Regions from separate parts of the Stutzerimonas chloritidismutans genome, predicted to be linked through region 3. Evidence: predicted binding sites of a transcription regulator. Region 3 holds the regulator's gene; each other region holds the start of a gene.

Region 1 (3,949 bases), 2.0 Mb from region 3:
CCTACACGGTGAAGATGCTCGACGGCTCGCTGGCGGCGACCAGCGTCGAGGCATTGGGTGGCGTGTTCGAGGCGCACAACTCCAACCCTTGGCAGCTCGGCGGCTGGAGCCTGCTGGTGGCATTGCTGACGCTGTGGATCGTCGCCAAGGGCGTGCAGAAGGGCATCGAGAACGCCGTGCGCTGGATGATGCCGGGGCTGGCCGTGCTGCTGCTGATCCTCGTGGGTTACGCGGTCACCAGCGGCGGCTTCGATCAGGGCTTCGCCTTCCTGTTCAGCTTCGACACCTCGAAGATCACCGGCGAAGCGCTGCTGGCGGCGCTTGGCCACGCGTTCTTCACCCTCAGCCTGGCTTCCGGTGCGATCCTCACCTACGGCTCGTACATTCCGGATGACCAGTCCATCGCCCGCACCACCTTCATGGTCGCCATCGCCGACACCTGCGTCGCGCTGCTGGCGGGCCTGGCGATCTTCCCGATCATCTTCGCCAACGGCATGGACCCGACTGCCGGCCCGGGCCTGATCTTCATGAGCCTGCCACTGGCCTTCCAGCAGATGCCGTTCGGCACCGCCTTCGGCGTGCTGTTCTTCGCCATGGTGTCGATCGCCGCGCTGACCTCGGCGATCTCCATGATCGAGGCCTCCGTCGCCTACCTCAACGAGAAGCACGGCATCTCGCGGATCAAGGCGGCAATGGGTTCCGGCGTGGTGCTGCTGGTGATCAGCCTGCTGGCGATGCTCTCGTTCAACCTGATGTCGGGCTGGACGCCGATGGGCAAGAACTTCTTCGACTGGCTGGATTACCTGACCTCGCGCTGGATGATGCCGCTGGGCGGGATCTTCACCGTGCTGCTGGCCGGCTACGCGCTGCGCAGCGAGATCATGCGCGACGAGCTGAACCTGCCGCCGCTGGGCTACGCGCTGTGGCTGTTCATGGTGCGCTATGTCTGTCCGGTGCTGATCCTCATGGTCTTCCTGCATGCCCTTGGCTGGCTGGGCTTCGACCCGTTGCAGCGCTGGTACTGGATCGCCGGAGCGATCGGTGCGCTGGCGGTGCTTGGCGAGATGTTGCGTCCGCGGGTGATGCCGGCGCTGGCCGGTCGCTGATACCGCGTCAAGGCCGCGCGTGGCGCTCTGCTGGAGCGCCACGCAGGCCACTGGTCGGAAAGACGATCCCCCGCTTGATCGTCGTCATCTGACCGTAAAGTTCCGCTGGACGAGGCCGACAATTCAGGGTGACAGCCAGGGAGGCGCACGGGACAAGGATGCTCGCCTGCCCGAACCGTTCCGGACTCGCTGCCATGACCAACAGCCTCAAATTCAGCCACAAGATCCTGCTGGCCGCCTCCCTGGTGGTGATCGCGACCTTCGCGCTTTTCACCCTCTACAACGACTACCTGCAGCGCAACGCCATTCGCGCCAATCTCGAGAGCTACCTCGACGAGATGGGTGAGGTGACCGCGCACAACATCCAGAACTGGCTATCCGGCCGGCTGGTCCTGCTGGAAAGTCTGGCGCAGACGGTCGCCCGTGACAGCGCCAGCGAGCAGGTGGAGGCGCTGGTCAAGCAGCCCGCGCTGAGCTCGACTTTCGCTTTCAGCTACCTGGGCCGCGCCGATGGCGAGTTCATCGTGCATCCGCGCTTCGAACTGCCCGCCGGCTACGACCCGCGCCAGCGTCCCTGGTACAAGGATGCCGTGGCCGCCGGCCGCACCACGCTGACCGAGCCCTACCAGGACGCCGCCACCAACGAGCTGATCATCACCGCGGCAACCCCGGCGCAGGGCGGCGGTCAGGCGCTCGGCGTGGTCGGTGGTGACCTCAGCCTCAAGGTGCTGGTGCAGATCATCAACGCGCTGGACTTCAACGGCATGGGCTATGCCTTCCTGGCCAGTGGTGACGGCAAGATCCTGGTGCATCCGGACAGCTCCAAGGTGATGAAGTCGCTGGGTGAACTCTTCCCCGGTCATGCGCCGTCGCTCGACGCCAACTATGCCGAAGTCGATCTCGACGGCCAGACCCGCATCCTCAGCTTCAGCCGGGTCCAGGGCCTGCCTTCGGTGACCTGGTACGTCGGCATCTCGCTGGACAAGGACGCGGCCTACGCCAGCCTCGCCAGTTTCCGCACCACCGCGCTGGTCGCCACGGTTGCCGCCGTGGCGTTCATCCTGCTGCTGCTGGGCATGCTGATCCGTGTACTGATGCGTCCGCTCACCGACATGGGCCGCGCCATGGCCAACATCGCCGAGGGCGAGGGCGACCTGACCCGGCGCCTCGCCGTGCAGTCCAGGGATGAGTTCGGTCAGCTGGCGACCGCCTTCAACCGCTTCGTCGAGCGTATCCATGAATCGATCCGCGAGGTGTCCTCGGCCACGCTACAGGTCAACGAAGTGGCGCAACGCGTGCTCGGCGCTTCGAACGCATCGATGGCCAACTCCGACGAGCAGGCCAGTCGCACCAACAGCGTGGCGGCGGCGATCAACGAACTTGGCGCCGCCGCCCAGGAGATCGCCCGCAACGCGGCAGATGCCTCGCAGCACGCCAGTGGCGCGCGGCATCAGGCCGAAGACGGTCGCCAGGTGGTGGAGCAGAACATCGCCGCGATGCGCGAGCTGTCGGCGAAGATCAGCGCGTCCTGCGGGCAGATCGAGGCCCTCAATGCCAAGACCGTGGACATCGGCCAGATTCTCGAGGTGATCAAGGGCATTTCCGAGCAGACCAACCTGCTCGCGCTGAACGCCGCCATCGAGGCGGCGCGGGCCGGCGAGGCGGGGCGCGGCTTTGCCGTGGTCGCCGACGAGGTGCGCAACCTGGCGCATCGCACCCAGAGCTCGGCGCAGGAAATCCAGCAGATGATCGAGCAGCTGCAGGTCGGTGCCGGCGCTTCGGTGCAGACCATGACCGAAAGCCAGCGGCAGAGTGAATCCAGCGTCTCCATCGCCGACCGCGCCGGCGAGCGCCTCGGCGAGGTGACCCAGCGCATCGGGGAGATCGACGGCATGAACCAGTCGGTGGCCACCGCCACCGAGGAGCAGACCGCGGTGATCGAGTCGCTGAACATGGACATCACCGAGATCAACACGCTGAACCAGCAAGGCGTGCAGAACCTGCAGTCGACCCTGCGCGCCTGCGGCGATCTGGATCAGCAGGCGCGCCGCCTGAAGCAGCTGGTGGATAGCTTTCGGATCTGACCGGAACGGTGATTCTTGAGGGCGCTTCGGCGCCCTTTTTCATGGATGTGATTTGGCCGCGGAGCAATGTGCCCGCGGCGGCAGTCTCAACTGTTCACGTCGCGCTTCAACAAGGAGGCTCCATGAAAATTCTTATCGTGCTCACGTCCCACGACCAGCTGGGTGACACCGGCAAAAAGACCGGCTTCTGGCTGGAGGAATTCGCCGCGCCGTACTACGTCTTCATGGATGCCGGGGCGCAGGTGGTGCTCGCGTCGCCCGAGGGTGGCGAACCGCCGCTCGACCCGAAGAGCGACGAGCCTGACGCCCAGACCGAAGCTACCGAGCGCTTCAACGGCGATGGCGAGGCGCAGACGTTGCTGGCCAACACCTATCGTCTGGATCAGGTTTCCGCCGAGGACTTCGATGCGGTGTTCTACCCGGGCGGCCACGGCCCGTTGTGGGATCTGGTGGATAACCCGTCTTCCATCGCCCTGATCGAATCCTTCGTCAAGGCCGACAAGCCGGTGGCCGCGGTCTGCCATGCACCGGCGGCACTGACCGAGGTGCGCGGCAAGGATGGCGAGTATCTGGTCAAGGGCAAGCGCGTCACCGGCTTCACCAATGGCGAGGAAGCGGGTGTGGAGCTGACCGATGTAGTGCCGTTCCTGCTCGAGGACCGCCTGCGCGAGCGTGGCGGCCAGTACAGCAAGGGCGCGGACTGGGCGCCTTACGTGCAGGTCGACGGGCTGCTGGTGACCGGGCAGAACCCGGCCTCAT
Region 2 (3,949 bases), 350 kb from region 3:
TCTGCCGCTGCAGCGTGTCCGCCTGCGGGTCGAGCAGGATGGCGTACAGCCTGGTCAGCCCGGTGAACAACGCCGGGTCGAGGCTCTGGATCGGCGTGTAGGGAATGAAGCGGCCGTCGGCGCTGACGCCCAGTTCATGTTGCAGCGCGCCCAGCCAGCCCGTGTCGACGTAGAACATCAGGTACGACCAGGGTTGGCCGTCGATGGGGTTGCAGGCATGCACCGTTTGCGGATTGATGATCACCACGGCGCCGCGGGCGATCCGCTGGCGTGCCGTGCCGTTGAAGTAGGTGCTGGCGCCGGCGGTGATCGCGCCGATGGAAAAGGTCTCGTGACAGTGCGGCGCATAGCAGACCCTGCGCCCATCGGCGACCGCCCGCGCCTCGAGGAAGGGCAGGGCGGCGTCGCGCCAGAAGCGTGGCTGGCTGTCGTCCGGATTGTTCACGTTGTGCCTGCCGTCATCGATACGAAACTGTAGTCAGACTCTAGCAATCATTCGGCGCTCTGGCATGCTCCACGATCAGGTTCGCCATTTCAGCCTCAGCCAAGGAGTTTCCATGCGTCTGACCCTCGCTTTCACTGCACTGCTGTCGCTGGCTGGCTGTTCATCCTGGCAGCCCGATGCCGAGGACATCGAACCGGTGCCGGCCGAGCGGGTGCTGGCCTACCAACAGCCCCTGGAGAACGCCGGTGAGGTGGTGGTGACGCGGGATTTCGGCTTGCGTGGCGGCGGCTGCTACATCGCCGTGATGATCGATCGTGAGCTGGCTGCGCGCATCCACGTCGGCGAGGTGGTGCGTTTTCAGGTGCCGGCCGGTGCGCGGATCGTCAGCATAGGCACCGATCCGCTGGACGACACGCTGTGTGGCAAGCTCAGCCTGCGCCGCGAGAAACTGGCGCAGGTGCAGGCGGGGCAGACGCTGGAATATCGCGTCATCAGCGACAACCGCATCGGCTTCGATATCGTGCCGGTCGAGCCCTGATGCGGCGGATTACTTGATCACCGTCCGCGCAGTCTTCAGATAGTCCGCGCTGTAGCTGCTGACTTCGTCCGCGCTCTCGGCTTCCGAGGCGATGTGGATTTCCTCCAGGGTGTCGTTCAGCCCGTCCATTTCCTCGACGATTTTCTCCAGCGCCGCTTTCAGCGTGTAGGTCAGTTCGTGGATCTGCGCCATGTTCTCCGGTGTCTGCTCCTGCGCCAGGGCCTGGTCGAGGCGGGTGTTGTATTCGGAGAATTGCTTCACCGCCTCGGCCAAGTTGCCAGGTGGCGGTGCCTCGGCGAAGGCATGGTTGGCGACGATGGTGGTCAGCGCCAGAGCGGCGGTCCGGATAAGCGTTTTCACGACAGGTCCCTTGCTGAATTTGGTCGGGCGCGAAGGTATCACCTGCGGGTACTGACGCTGTGTAGTAGCGCACAGTCTGCGCTGCGCCATTAGTCGCATGCCGCGTCGCACGGCAGGGCTGGCCCGGGAAATTCATCGGCGGTGCAGACCTCATCACTGTCGCTCCTGCAAGGCCGCAGCCGCTGCTGAGTTGAACTGCCCGGCCGCTCTGGCACGCACCTTGCGATGATTTTTCATTAAAGGGCGACCATGCTTGGCTGATATGATCTCGCGTGCTGGCATTCCGCCTGTGCTCGGCAGGCGTCTATAGACCCAACAACAAGATCACGCTCCCGCTTCCTCTTCCGCGATTCGCGTCCTGCAACAGGACCACGCGGCACGTCCCTCGCCCGACGCGCCGGTTCGACCGTTATGCCTCACTTTTGCCAATTTGCCGCTCCTCACGAACGGCACGCCATATGGAAAAGAACGAATGATGCAGCAACTGACAATCCGTGCCCGCCTGCTGATTCTGGTCGGGGCCATGCTTGCGGCCTGCCTGGTGATCGGGCTGACCGGGCTCAATGCCCAGCAGCGCAGCGTCGCCGGGCTCAACACCGTGTACCTGGATCGCGTCGTGCCGCTGCGTGACCTCAAGCTGATCGCCGACCTGTACGCGGTGAAGATCGTCGATACCACTCACAAGACTCGCAGCGGCATGCTCAGCTACGGCCAGGCGCGTGACGAGGTGCGCAACGCCCGCGCCGAGATCAACCGTCTCTGGAGTGCGTACCTGAACACCCGACTGGTTGACGCCGAGCGACTGATCGCGACGCGCATCGAAACCCTGATGAAAGCCGCGGACGAACCACTCGATGCGCTCGAGCGTACGCTGGACCGGCACAGCGAAAAGCGGCTGGCGGCGTTCGTCATCAACGATCTGTATCCGCTGATCGATCCCATATCCGAAGGCTTTACCCAGCTGATCGAGCTGCAACTGGGCGAGGCCAAGGCCGAGTACGAACAGGCGCAGGCGCTCTATCAGCGTAATCGCCTGTTGAACATCGGCCTGTTGCTGGCGCTGCTGGTGGGCGGCGGTCTGTTCGCCACGGTGATGTTGCGCAGCATCAGCCGGCCGCTGGAGGAGTTGAAGCAGGCCGCGGCATCGGTGGCAGCGGGTGATCTGAGTCGCACCATCGAGTGTCGCGGCAAGGACGAAATCACCGAGGTGCAGCAGTCGATCCGTCAGATGCAGCGCACCCTGCGCGATACGCTGCAGGACATCCAGGGCTCGGCGACCCAGCTGGCGTCGGCTGCCGAGGAGCTGCACGCGGTCACCCAGCACACCGCCCAGGGCATCCATCAGCAGAACGAGGAAGTGCAGATGGCCGCCACCGCGGTCACCGAGATGTCCGCCGCGGTGGACGAAGTGGCCGGCAACGCCAACCGCACCTCCGATGCTTCGCGCGATGCCGAGACGGTCGCCGACGACGGCCGCCGCCAGGTGACTGCCACGCGGCAGACCATCGACCAGCTGAGCGACAAGCTGCAGCAGACCGCGGCCACCGTGACCCACCTGGCCCAAGAGGCTGCGAGCATCGGGCAGGTGGTGGATGTGATTCGCGCGATCGCCGACCAGACCAATCTGCTCGCGCTCAACGCCGCCATCGAGGCCGCGCGGGCCGGCGAAGCTGGACGTGGATTCGCGGTGGTCGCCGACGAGGTGCGTAACCTAGCGCAGCGCACGCAGAGCTCGACCCAGGAGATTGAACGCATGATCGGCGCGATCCAGAGCGCTACCGAGCAATCGGTGCGCGACATGCAGCAGAGCAGTGAATTCGCTACGCGCAGCCAGACCATGGCCGGCGAAGCGGATCAGGCGCTGGGGCTGATCGCCGAGCGCGTCGGGCAGATCAACGAGATGAACCTGGTGATCGCCAGCGCCGCCGAGGAGCAGGCACAGGTCGCGCGGGAGGTGGATCGCAACCTGGTGGCCATCCGCGACATCTCAGAGCAGAGCGCCACCGGCGCGCAGCAGACCTCGGTGGCCAGCGACGAGCTGGCGCGCCTGGCGACGCAGCTCAACCAGCTGGTCGGGCGCTTCCGTCTGTAAGCGAAGAGAGATGGGCTGACGCGGTCGGGACATGCATTGTCGCAATCCGACCGCGAACCCGGCTGCACGAATGCATTCCTATGTACGGAGTTTCCCGATTCGTACCGAACAGGAGTCGCGCGTGAAAACAGCCGTGTCCGCTCTGGCGCTTGCCGCCGGTCTAACCCTGAGCCTGCCGCTGCTGGCCGAAAGCCGCCCCGCCTACGGCCCGCAGCTGGAAGGCTTCAGCTATCCGCACCCGCTCAAGCACTACCGTTTCGAGTCCCAGGGCAAGGCGCTGGAAATGGCCTTCATGGACGTCGAGCCGCAGGGCAAGGCGAACGGCCGCACGGCGCTGTTGCTGCATGGCAAGAACTTCTGCGGGGCGACCTGGGAGCGCACCATCGAGGTGCTCAGCCAGGCCGGTTACCGGGTCATCGCTCCCGATCAGGTCGGTTTCTGCAGCTCGAGCAAGCCCGAGGGTTACCAGTTCAGCTTCGCCCAGCTGGCGCACAACACCCAGGCGCTGCTGGAG
Region 3 (3,949 bases):
AGATCGATCCTAGCCAGCCGCTGAGCAAATCGCTGGCCTCGCTGGCGCGTAAGCGGATCATCCTGATCGACACCGCCGGCTTGCCGGCAAGCGATCCGACGCTGCGCATGCAGCTCGAAGCGCTGTCGGACAAGGGCGTCAAATCGAAGAATTACCTGGTGCTGGCGGCAACCAGCCAGAGCCAGGTGCTTAAGGCCGCATGGCACAACTATCGTCGTTGTGGGCTGGCCGGTTGTATCCTGACGAAGCTCGATGAGGCGGGCAGCCTTGGCGATGTACTCGGTCTCACGATCAGCCAGCATTTGCCGATAGCCTACCTCGCCGATGGTCCCCGGATTCCTGACGACCTGCATCTGCCGCGCAGCCATCAGCTGGTCAGTCGGGCGGTGAGCCTGCAGTCCGGCGAGGAGCCGAGCGAAGAAACCATGGCCGACATGTTCGCCGGGTTGTACAACGGCTCGTCACGGCGGGCTGGATGATGCTGCGACAGCGGTACTCGAATGAATCAGATGCGTGCCATGCGGACGCATCGCCGGCCGCAAGGCCCCAGCAAGATATAGGCATGTGAACATGGGTATGCATCCCGTACAGGTGATTGCGGTGACTGGCGGCAAGGGTGGCGTCGGCAAGACCAACGTGTCGGTCAATCTGGCACTGGCGCTGGCCGACCTCGGCCGGCGTGTGGTGTTGCTTGACGCCGACCTTGGCCTGGCCAACGTCGACGTGCTGCTGGGGCTTACCACCAAGCGCACCCTGGCTGACGTCATCGCTGGCGAATGTGATCTGCGCGACGTACTGATCCAGGGGCCGGGCGGCATCCGCGTAGTGCCGGCCGCATCCGGCACGCAGAGCATGGTGCAGCTGTCTTCCCTGCAGCACGCCGGGTTGATCCAGGCGTTCAGCGAGCTTGGCGACGAGCTCGACGTGCTGATCATCGACACCGCGGCTGGCATCGGCGATTCCGTGGTGAGCTTCGTGCGCGCAGCTCAGGAAGTGCTGCTGGTGGTCACCGACGAGCCCACGTCCATCACCGACGCCTATGCACTTATCAAGCTGCTGAACCGCGATTACGGCATCAGCCGCTTCCGCGTGTTGGCCAACATGGCTCACGCACCGCAGGAAGGCCGCAATTTGTTCGCCAAGCTGACCAAGGTTACCGAGCGCTTTCTCGACGTGGCGCTGCAGTATGTCGGTGCGGTTCCTTACGACGAAGCGGTGCGCAAGGCCGTGCAGAAGCAGCGCGCTGTCTATGAAGCGTACCCGCGCTCGAAATGTGCACTAGCCTTCAAGGCGATCGCGCAGAAGGTTGATACCTGGCCGCTGCCGGCGACGCCGCGGGGTCATCTCGAGTTCTTCGTAGAGCGCCTCATCAGCCCCGCTTCACCCAGCCACGAATGACAGGTGCCGGATCCGCTATGTATTACAGCAAGGCTCAGGCAAAGGATGCGCAGTACCGCCTGATCGATCAGTACGCCCCATTGGTCAAGCGAATCGCTTACCACTTGTTGGCGCGTCTGCCTGCAAGCGTGCAAGTGGACGATCTGATTCAGGCTGGAATGATCGGACTGCTGGAAGCAGCTAAGAAATACGACGCGGGCAAGGGTGCCAGCTTCGAAACCTACGCAGGTATCCGCATTCGCGGCACCATGCTGGACGAAGTCCGCAAGGGTGACTGGGCGCCGCGCTCGGTGCATCGCAATTCGCGGATGGTCAGCGAGGCGATCCGGGCGATCGAAGCGAAAACCGGGCGCGACGCTAAAGATCACGAGGTTGCGGCCGAACTTAAGCTAAGTCTCGACGAGTATTACGGCATTCTGGGCGATACGCTGGGCAGTCGCCTGTTCAGCTTCGACGATCTGCTGCAGGAAGGCGATCATGGCGAGCTCGAGGAAGACGCTGCCAGTCTCCACCCGGAGCCGTTCCGTGATCTCGAGGATGAACGTTTTCAGCAGGCGCTGGCCGACGCCATCGCCAACCTGCCCGAGCGTGAAAAGCTGGTGCTGTCGCTGTATTACGACGAAGAATTGAATTTGAAGGAAATCGGTCAGGTGCTGGGGGTCAGCGAGTCGCGTGTGAGCCAGTTGCATAGCCAGTGCGCTGCGCGCTTGCGCGCGCGCCTCGGCGAATGGCGCGCCAATTGACGATTGTTTGCGGTATGACGTGCTCGGTTTGCTGAGGCATTTTGGGACTTACGGAGGTCGACTTGGACAAGAACATGAAAATCCTCATCGTCGATGACTTCTCGACGATGAGACGAATCATCAAGAACCTCCTGCGTGATCTGGGGTTCACCAACACCGCCGAAGCGGATGACGGTACTACCGCGCTGCCGATGCTCAAGAGCGGCAGCTTCGACTTCCTGGTGACCGACTGGAACATGCCGGGAATGAGCGGCATCGATCTGCTGCGCACTGTGCGTGCCGATGAGCGCCTCAAGCACCTGCCGGTGCTGATGGTGACGGCCGAAGCGAAACGCGATCAGATCATCGAAGCCGCCCAGGCCGGGGTTAACGGCTATGTGGTCAAGCCTTTCACTGCCCAGGTGCTCAAGGAGAAGATCGAGAAGATCTTCGAGCGCGTCAACGGCTGAAGCAGCAACGCCGCGAGGGCACTATGACGCAAGCAGACCAAAGCCTGGCAGAGTTCGAAGCGACTCTGAAGGCGCATGCACCCAAGTTGATCGAAAGTCTGCAGCAGGGCCGCTTCGATGAAGCGACGCAGATGTTCAATGAGCTGAATCAGGTGCGCAACCACGGGCTTTACCTGGAAGTTGGCAAGCTCACCCGAGAGCTGCACAACGCCATCGTCAAGCTCGAGATGGACACCTGCGCCACCGGCGGCGACCCGTCGCCGATCACGGACGCGACCGATCGCCTGTCCTACGTGGTGGAGATGACCGAGAAGGCTGCCAACCGCACCATGGACCTGGTCGAAGAATCAGCGCCGCTGGTGAACTATGTGAGCTATGAGGCGCAGAGCCTGACAGCCGACTGGCAGCGCTTCATGCGTCGTGAAATGAACGCCGATCAGTTCCGCGACCTAGTCAAGCGCATCGACCAGTACTTGCAGCGCAGCATGAACGACGGCGGCCAGTTGTCGCAGAACCTCAGCGAAATAATGCTGGCTCAGGACTTCCAGGATCTGACCGGGCAGGTGATCAAGCGAGTGACCCGCCTCATCAGTGACCTCGAAAGCAACCTGCTCAATCTTGTCCTGATGGCGGGGCAGGTTGATCGCGTGGCAGGCATCCAGCATGACCGCGAGGCGATGCGCGCCGAGCAGGAAAAGAAAAAACAAGAAAAAGAGCCTTCCAAGGGTGAAGGTCCGCAGATGCATGCCGATATGCGTGAAGACGTCGTTTCCGGCCAGGACGATGTCGATGATCTGCTTTCAAGCCTGGGCTTTTAGGGGAAGTGAATATGAGCTTCGACGCCGATGAAGAAATCCTCCAGGACTTCCTGGTAGAGGCCGGCGAGATTCTCGAACTATTGTCCGAGCAACTCGTGGAGCTGGAAAGCAGCCCCGATGACATGGCGTTGCTCAATGCGATTTTTCGCGGGTTCCATACGGTCAAGGGCGGTGCCGGGTTCCTCCAGCTGCATGAGCTGGTGGAGTGCTGCCATATCGCCGAAAACGTCTTCGACATCCTGCGCAAGGGTGAGCGTCGAGTCGATTCCGAACTGATGGATGTCGTTCTGCAGGCGCTCGACGCCGTGAACGCGATGTTCAGCCAGGTCCGCGAGCGCGTCGAGCCGACGCCAGCCTCGCGTGAGTTGCTTGCGGCGCTGGCACGTCTGGCGGAGCCAGCCTCGGCTGATGAGCCAGCGCCGGCAGTCGAACCGCAGGTCGTGGCCGAATCCCGGTCCGAGGGCGCCGATAGCGAATTCGAACAGATGCTCGATGCCATTCAGCCGTCCGCCAGCGAGCCGGCTGCGGCCGAAGTAGCGAC
Region 4 (3,949 bases), 1.3 Mb from region 3:
CGGCTTACGTCGCCGCAGGGCGATTGATCGGTTACTACGAGACCGAACTCAAGAGCTGGGATTGCCTGGCCGGGCTGGTGCTGGTGGCCGAGGCGGGCGGGCTGCGCAACGATTTCTTCCGCAACGATGGGCTGCTCAGGGGTAACCCCTATCTGGTGGCGGCGCCCGGCGTGTATCGACAGCTGGCCGAGCTGATCGGCCCTTCGCTGGATGGCTGAGGCGTTGCGCGTTCGTCAGTCGACCGTGCACTGCCAGGCCCGAGTCGGGCAGCCTGTGCTATACCGTTCTGACGCGCTGGGGCCGGCGAAACGGCCCTGTTCATCAGGGGGGGAACAATCGGCGGCCCATCAGCCTGAGCCAACCTGCGTGATCTGATGGCTGCCCGCATAGAAGCGAGGTAACGATCATGACCATGATGCAATGCACCCACCGCGACCACCTCATCACCGCCGAGGTGATGGAATATCCCGGCACCCCGACACCCTGGGCTGGCGGTTGCCGGATTACCGATCCCGCCGGGCACGTGACTCGCCGTATGCCGCTACCGCTCGAGCATGCGTTCATGGACGAGCTGGAAAAGGCCCAGCGACTGTCCATCGCCCATGGCAAGTGGCTGGTCGATCAGCATCTCGATCACGGCCGCGAGCTGTTCCAGAAGGCCGCCTAGCACTGCTCGAAGCGTCTTTTCATGCGTCGGATGTCCATCGTCCGACGCATGCCTTGAGCGCGCCGAGTGAGCGTGCGGTTCTTCGTTCCTGCACACACAATTCGCTTCGCAGTTGCCAGCGCACGAATCTGTACCGTTTGCGGCAGGAACGCCGACGAACCGGCTAAGTTTCGGATAGCAAAGCGAAAAGTGCTGACGGGCAGGACTGAGTCGGCGGCATTTTGCCCGTTGCTTAATAAGTGAAACGGTGGCATAGCTATCACCAAGCCACCGGAAACGGTGGTGCTCATAAGCGGAAGTAAGGACGACTTATGCAAATCCAGGTTCACAGCGATAACCACATCGAAGGCAGTGCCCGTCTGGCTGATTGGGTCAGTGCCAGTGTCGCAAGCAGGCTGGACCGGTTCGACGACGAGCTGACGCGCGTCGTCGTGCACCTCAACGACGAAAACGGTGACAAGGCCGGCGCCCATGACAAGCGCTGCCAGATCGAAGCGCGGCCGAAGGGGCTGCAGCCGATCTCCGTCACCCACAAGGCCGAATCGCTGGAGTTGGCGATCGACGGCGCGGTGGACAAGCTGAACAATGCGCTCGCTCACCAGTTCGGCAAGTTGCGTAGCAAGCGCTCCGGAGCCCAGCCGCAGATGATCGATGGCGCGGTGGCCGAGCGTGACGCGCTCTTGGAGGAAGATTTCCTCGCGGACGAGCAGGTCCGCAATTCATAAGCCGTAAGCAAGGGCCTTCCTCGGAAGGCCCTTCACACATCTAGTGCAGCAATTCCGGCGGAATCCTGCCGCCATTTTCGGCAAGCTTCTTCATCACCGCTCGGTGCAGCCACATGTTCATCTGCGCCGAGTCCGCCATCTCTGCCGGCGGGCAGCCGAGTTCCGTAGCAAGCTCCCGGCGTGCTTCCAGGCTGCTGTCCAGCCCGAGCAACTTCAGCAGATCGACGATAGAGGTGCGCCAGTTCAGCGCTTCCGGGTGTGCCGCCGCCTTGGCTTCCAGTTGTGCCACCACATCCACGCCACTCGCCGTGGCTGATGACTGATTCAAGTCCTGGTGCGGCGCGATAGTCGCGTTGTCGGTGGCGGTGGGCCTTTCTCCCAGCGTGATGCCCTCGGCGCTCGAGCGGGTAGCGTCGGCTGGTGGTGCATCAGCCTTGTGTTGCGCCTCGTTGGAAGCATCACCCAGGCCGAGCTTGGCCTTGATCGTATCGAAAAGTCCCATGTCCGTTCTCCTGACTGTTGATGTCTATATTCGACAGCAACCCAGGACAGACCATTCGCTCCCGCAGGTCGGGTAATTGTCGGCCTGGCGTGGCCCCTCAGCCGTGTTCCAGCCAGGCGCTGGCCTCGGCTTCCTGGTGCAGGTCGAAGGCCTTGATGGTCAGCCCGGGGATCAGCGCGCCTTCCACCTCACTGGCCTTGCGCAGCCATTCCTTGCCGGCGACCACCGCGCAGCGGTCGAAACGGCGTATGAAGCGGAACAGGTGCGGCAGCCGTGACAGCTCCACGCCGACGGCGCCGAGCGTAGGCAGGTCGAAGTCGCCGATGCGATAGAGCATGCGGCCATGGCTGATGCCTTCGGATTTGAACAGCAGGTCATCCAGCGCAGCGCGCATGGCCTGACTGTCCAATTTGCCGGAGAAGTCGATATCGATGCGGTTTTCGCCTCGGCGCGATACGTGAAACATGCGCAGACCCTCGATTGATCTGTGTTTTCTGCGAGTTACCCCGCACAACTGACCATAGACGTTGCGTCGCGACCGGGCCAAAAAAAGGTACGCAAGTGCCGTTTTCGTTGATCTGCGTCAGTACGTGGGGATGGGTTACGTGAGCGCCAAAAAAGGCGCGCAAAGCCAGCAATGGCGCGGCTTGCGGATAGTTGATAAACGGTATCAAGTTGCCCCTGGCGCCGCCGAGAACAGTGTTAGCTGCGACGCCATTCGACGCTGGCATCGCTTTCTCTCCCTGTAGTGGATACCCCCATGACCAGCACCTTGGCGAACGTCATTCAGTCCCTTCTGCGCGGACTGGGTCTGCGCACCATCAACCATCAGTTCTTCTTCTCCTACAGCCTGATCTTCCTGTGTGCGGCCCTGACCGCCGCTGTGCTGTTCATGTCCGCCAAGGACGCCAGCCAGATCGACATGGCCGGAGCCCAGCGCATGCTCAGCCAGAAGATGATGAAGGAAGCGCTGTTGGCGGCGCAGGGCGTCGGCGACAAGGTGGCTGTCGACAAGACCATCCAGCGCTTCGAACAGTCGCATCAGCTGCTGCTCAACGGCGACCGCGCCCAGAACATCGCCCCGGTTGAGCTGGCCAGTGCGCAGCCACATCTGCAGCGCGTCGACCAGATCTGGCAGCGTTACCGGCCCGCCATACAGGCGCTGGCCGCGGGGCAGAGTGCTGACGTGAACGCCATTGCCACCGACTCAAACGACATCCTTGCCGCTTCCAACGAAGTGGTGCTGCTGATTTCCGCTGAAGCCAACCGCAGCGCGTCGCAGCAGCTCTGGGTGGCCCTGGGTTCGACCTTGTGCATTCTGCTGCTGGTCGTGCTGGGGCGGATTGCCGGAATGAACTGGCTGATGCTGCAGATCGACGAGCTGCGGGGGCGTCTGGAAAAAGTCAGCCTGGGTGATTTTTCCGCGCCGTTGCAGGTGCGGCACGCCGATGACGAGATGGGCATGATCACCCTGGCCTACAACCGCCTGCTGGGCCAGGTTGGCGAAATGATCCGCGGCGTGCGTCTGGCCGCTGACGAAGCCGATGGCCAATGCGTGCGCATGGCCAACCTGGCCGGCGACAGCGCGCGCAACGTCGAGGGGCAGCAGGCCGAGATCGATCAGGTTGCCACCGCCATGAACGAAATGCTCGCGACCTCCCAGGAAGTCGCGCGCAGCACGGTAGAGGCCGCCAATGCCGCGGATGTCGCCGAGCAGGAGACCAACTCCGGCAGCGCGGTGATGAATGAGTCGGTCGGTGCCATCCGCACCCTCAGTCGTCATGTCGACAGCCTGTCCGATGTGATGCAGCAGCTGGTGCAGGACAGTCACGAGATCGGCAAGGTGCTCAACGTGATCAGCGGGATCGCCGAGCAGACCAATCTGCTGGCGCTGAATGCGGCCATCGAGGCGGCGCGTGCTGGCGAGCAGGGCCGTGGTTTTGCGGTGGTTGCCGACGAAGTACGCAGTCTGGCCAGCCGCACGCAGAGTTCGGCCAAGGAGGTCAGCGTGCTGGTCGAGCGCTTGCAGAGCCAGGCCACCCGCGCGGGAACGGC

The links. The regulator FliA, encoded in region 3, starts transcription of late flagellar genes. The targets are predictions, from matches to a motif close to CTAAAGTTTNNNNNNNNNNNGCCGNTAA.
Region 1: the regulator FliA is predicted to act here: its motif matches at 1,201-1,228, upstream of LLJ08_RS16820 (methyl-accepting chemotaxis protein).
Region 2: the regulator FliA is predicted to act here: its motif matches at 1,580-1,607, upstream of LLJ08_RS06015 (methyl-accepting chemotaxis protein).
Region 4: the regulator FliA is predicted to act here: its motif matches at 2,564-2,591, upstream of LLJ08_RS13565 (methyl-accepting chemotaxis protein).

Annotation. Positions count from the first base shown of each region.
Region 1 is NZ_CP086067.1:3,598,270-3,602,218, reverse strand. It holds gene LLJ08_RS16825 (sodium-dependent transporter) at 1-1,106, shown strand, start outside; gene LLJ08_RS16820 (methyl-accepting chemotaxis protein) at 1,301-3,190, shown strand; gene LLJ08_RS16815 (type 1 glutamine amidotransferase domain-containing protein) at 3,313-3,949, shown strand, end outside.
Region 2 is NZ_CP086067.1:1,302,191-1,306,139, forward strand. It holds gene LLJ08_RS06000 (AraC family transcriptional regulator) at 1-445, opposite strand, end outside; gene LLJ08_RS06005 (hypothetical protein) at 558-983, shown strand; gene LLJ08_RS06010 (DUF6746 family protein) at 993-1,343, opposite strand; gene LLJ08_RS06015 (methyl-accepting chemotaxis protein) at 1,816-3,435, shown strand; gene LLJ08_RS06020 (alpha/beta fold hydrolase) at 3,557-3,949, shown strand, end outside.
Region 3 is NZ_CP086067.1:1,647,204-1,651,152, forward strand. It holds gene flhF (flagellar biosynthesis GTPase FlhF) at 1-479, shown strand, start outside; gene fleN (flagellar synthesis regulator FleN) at 571-1,398, shown strand; gene fliA (RNA polymerase sigma factor FliA) at 1,416-2,141, shown strand; gene LLJ08_RS07735 (chemotaxis response regulator CheY) at 2,216-2,590, shown strand; gene LLJ08_RS07740 (protein phosphatase CheZ) at 2,614-3,408, shown strand; gene LLJ08_RS07745 (chemotaxis protein CheA) at 3,420-3,949, shown strand, end outside.
Region 4 is NZ_CP086067.1:2,945,538-2,949,486, reverse strand. It holds gene LLJ08_RS13590 (inositol monophosphatase family protein) at 1-218, shown strand, start outside; gene LLJ08_RS13585 (hypothetical protein) at 407-667, shown strand; gene LLJ08_RS13580 (HPF/RaiA family ribosome-associated protein) at 979-1,392, shown strand; gene LLJ08_RS13575 (DUF3597 domain-containing protein) at 1,433-1,894, opposite strand; gene LLJ08_RS13570 (SpoIIAA family protein) at 1,992-2,360, opposite strand; gene LLJ08_RS13565 (methyl-accepting chemotaxis protein) at 2,655-3,949, shown strand, end outside.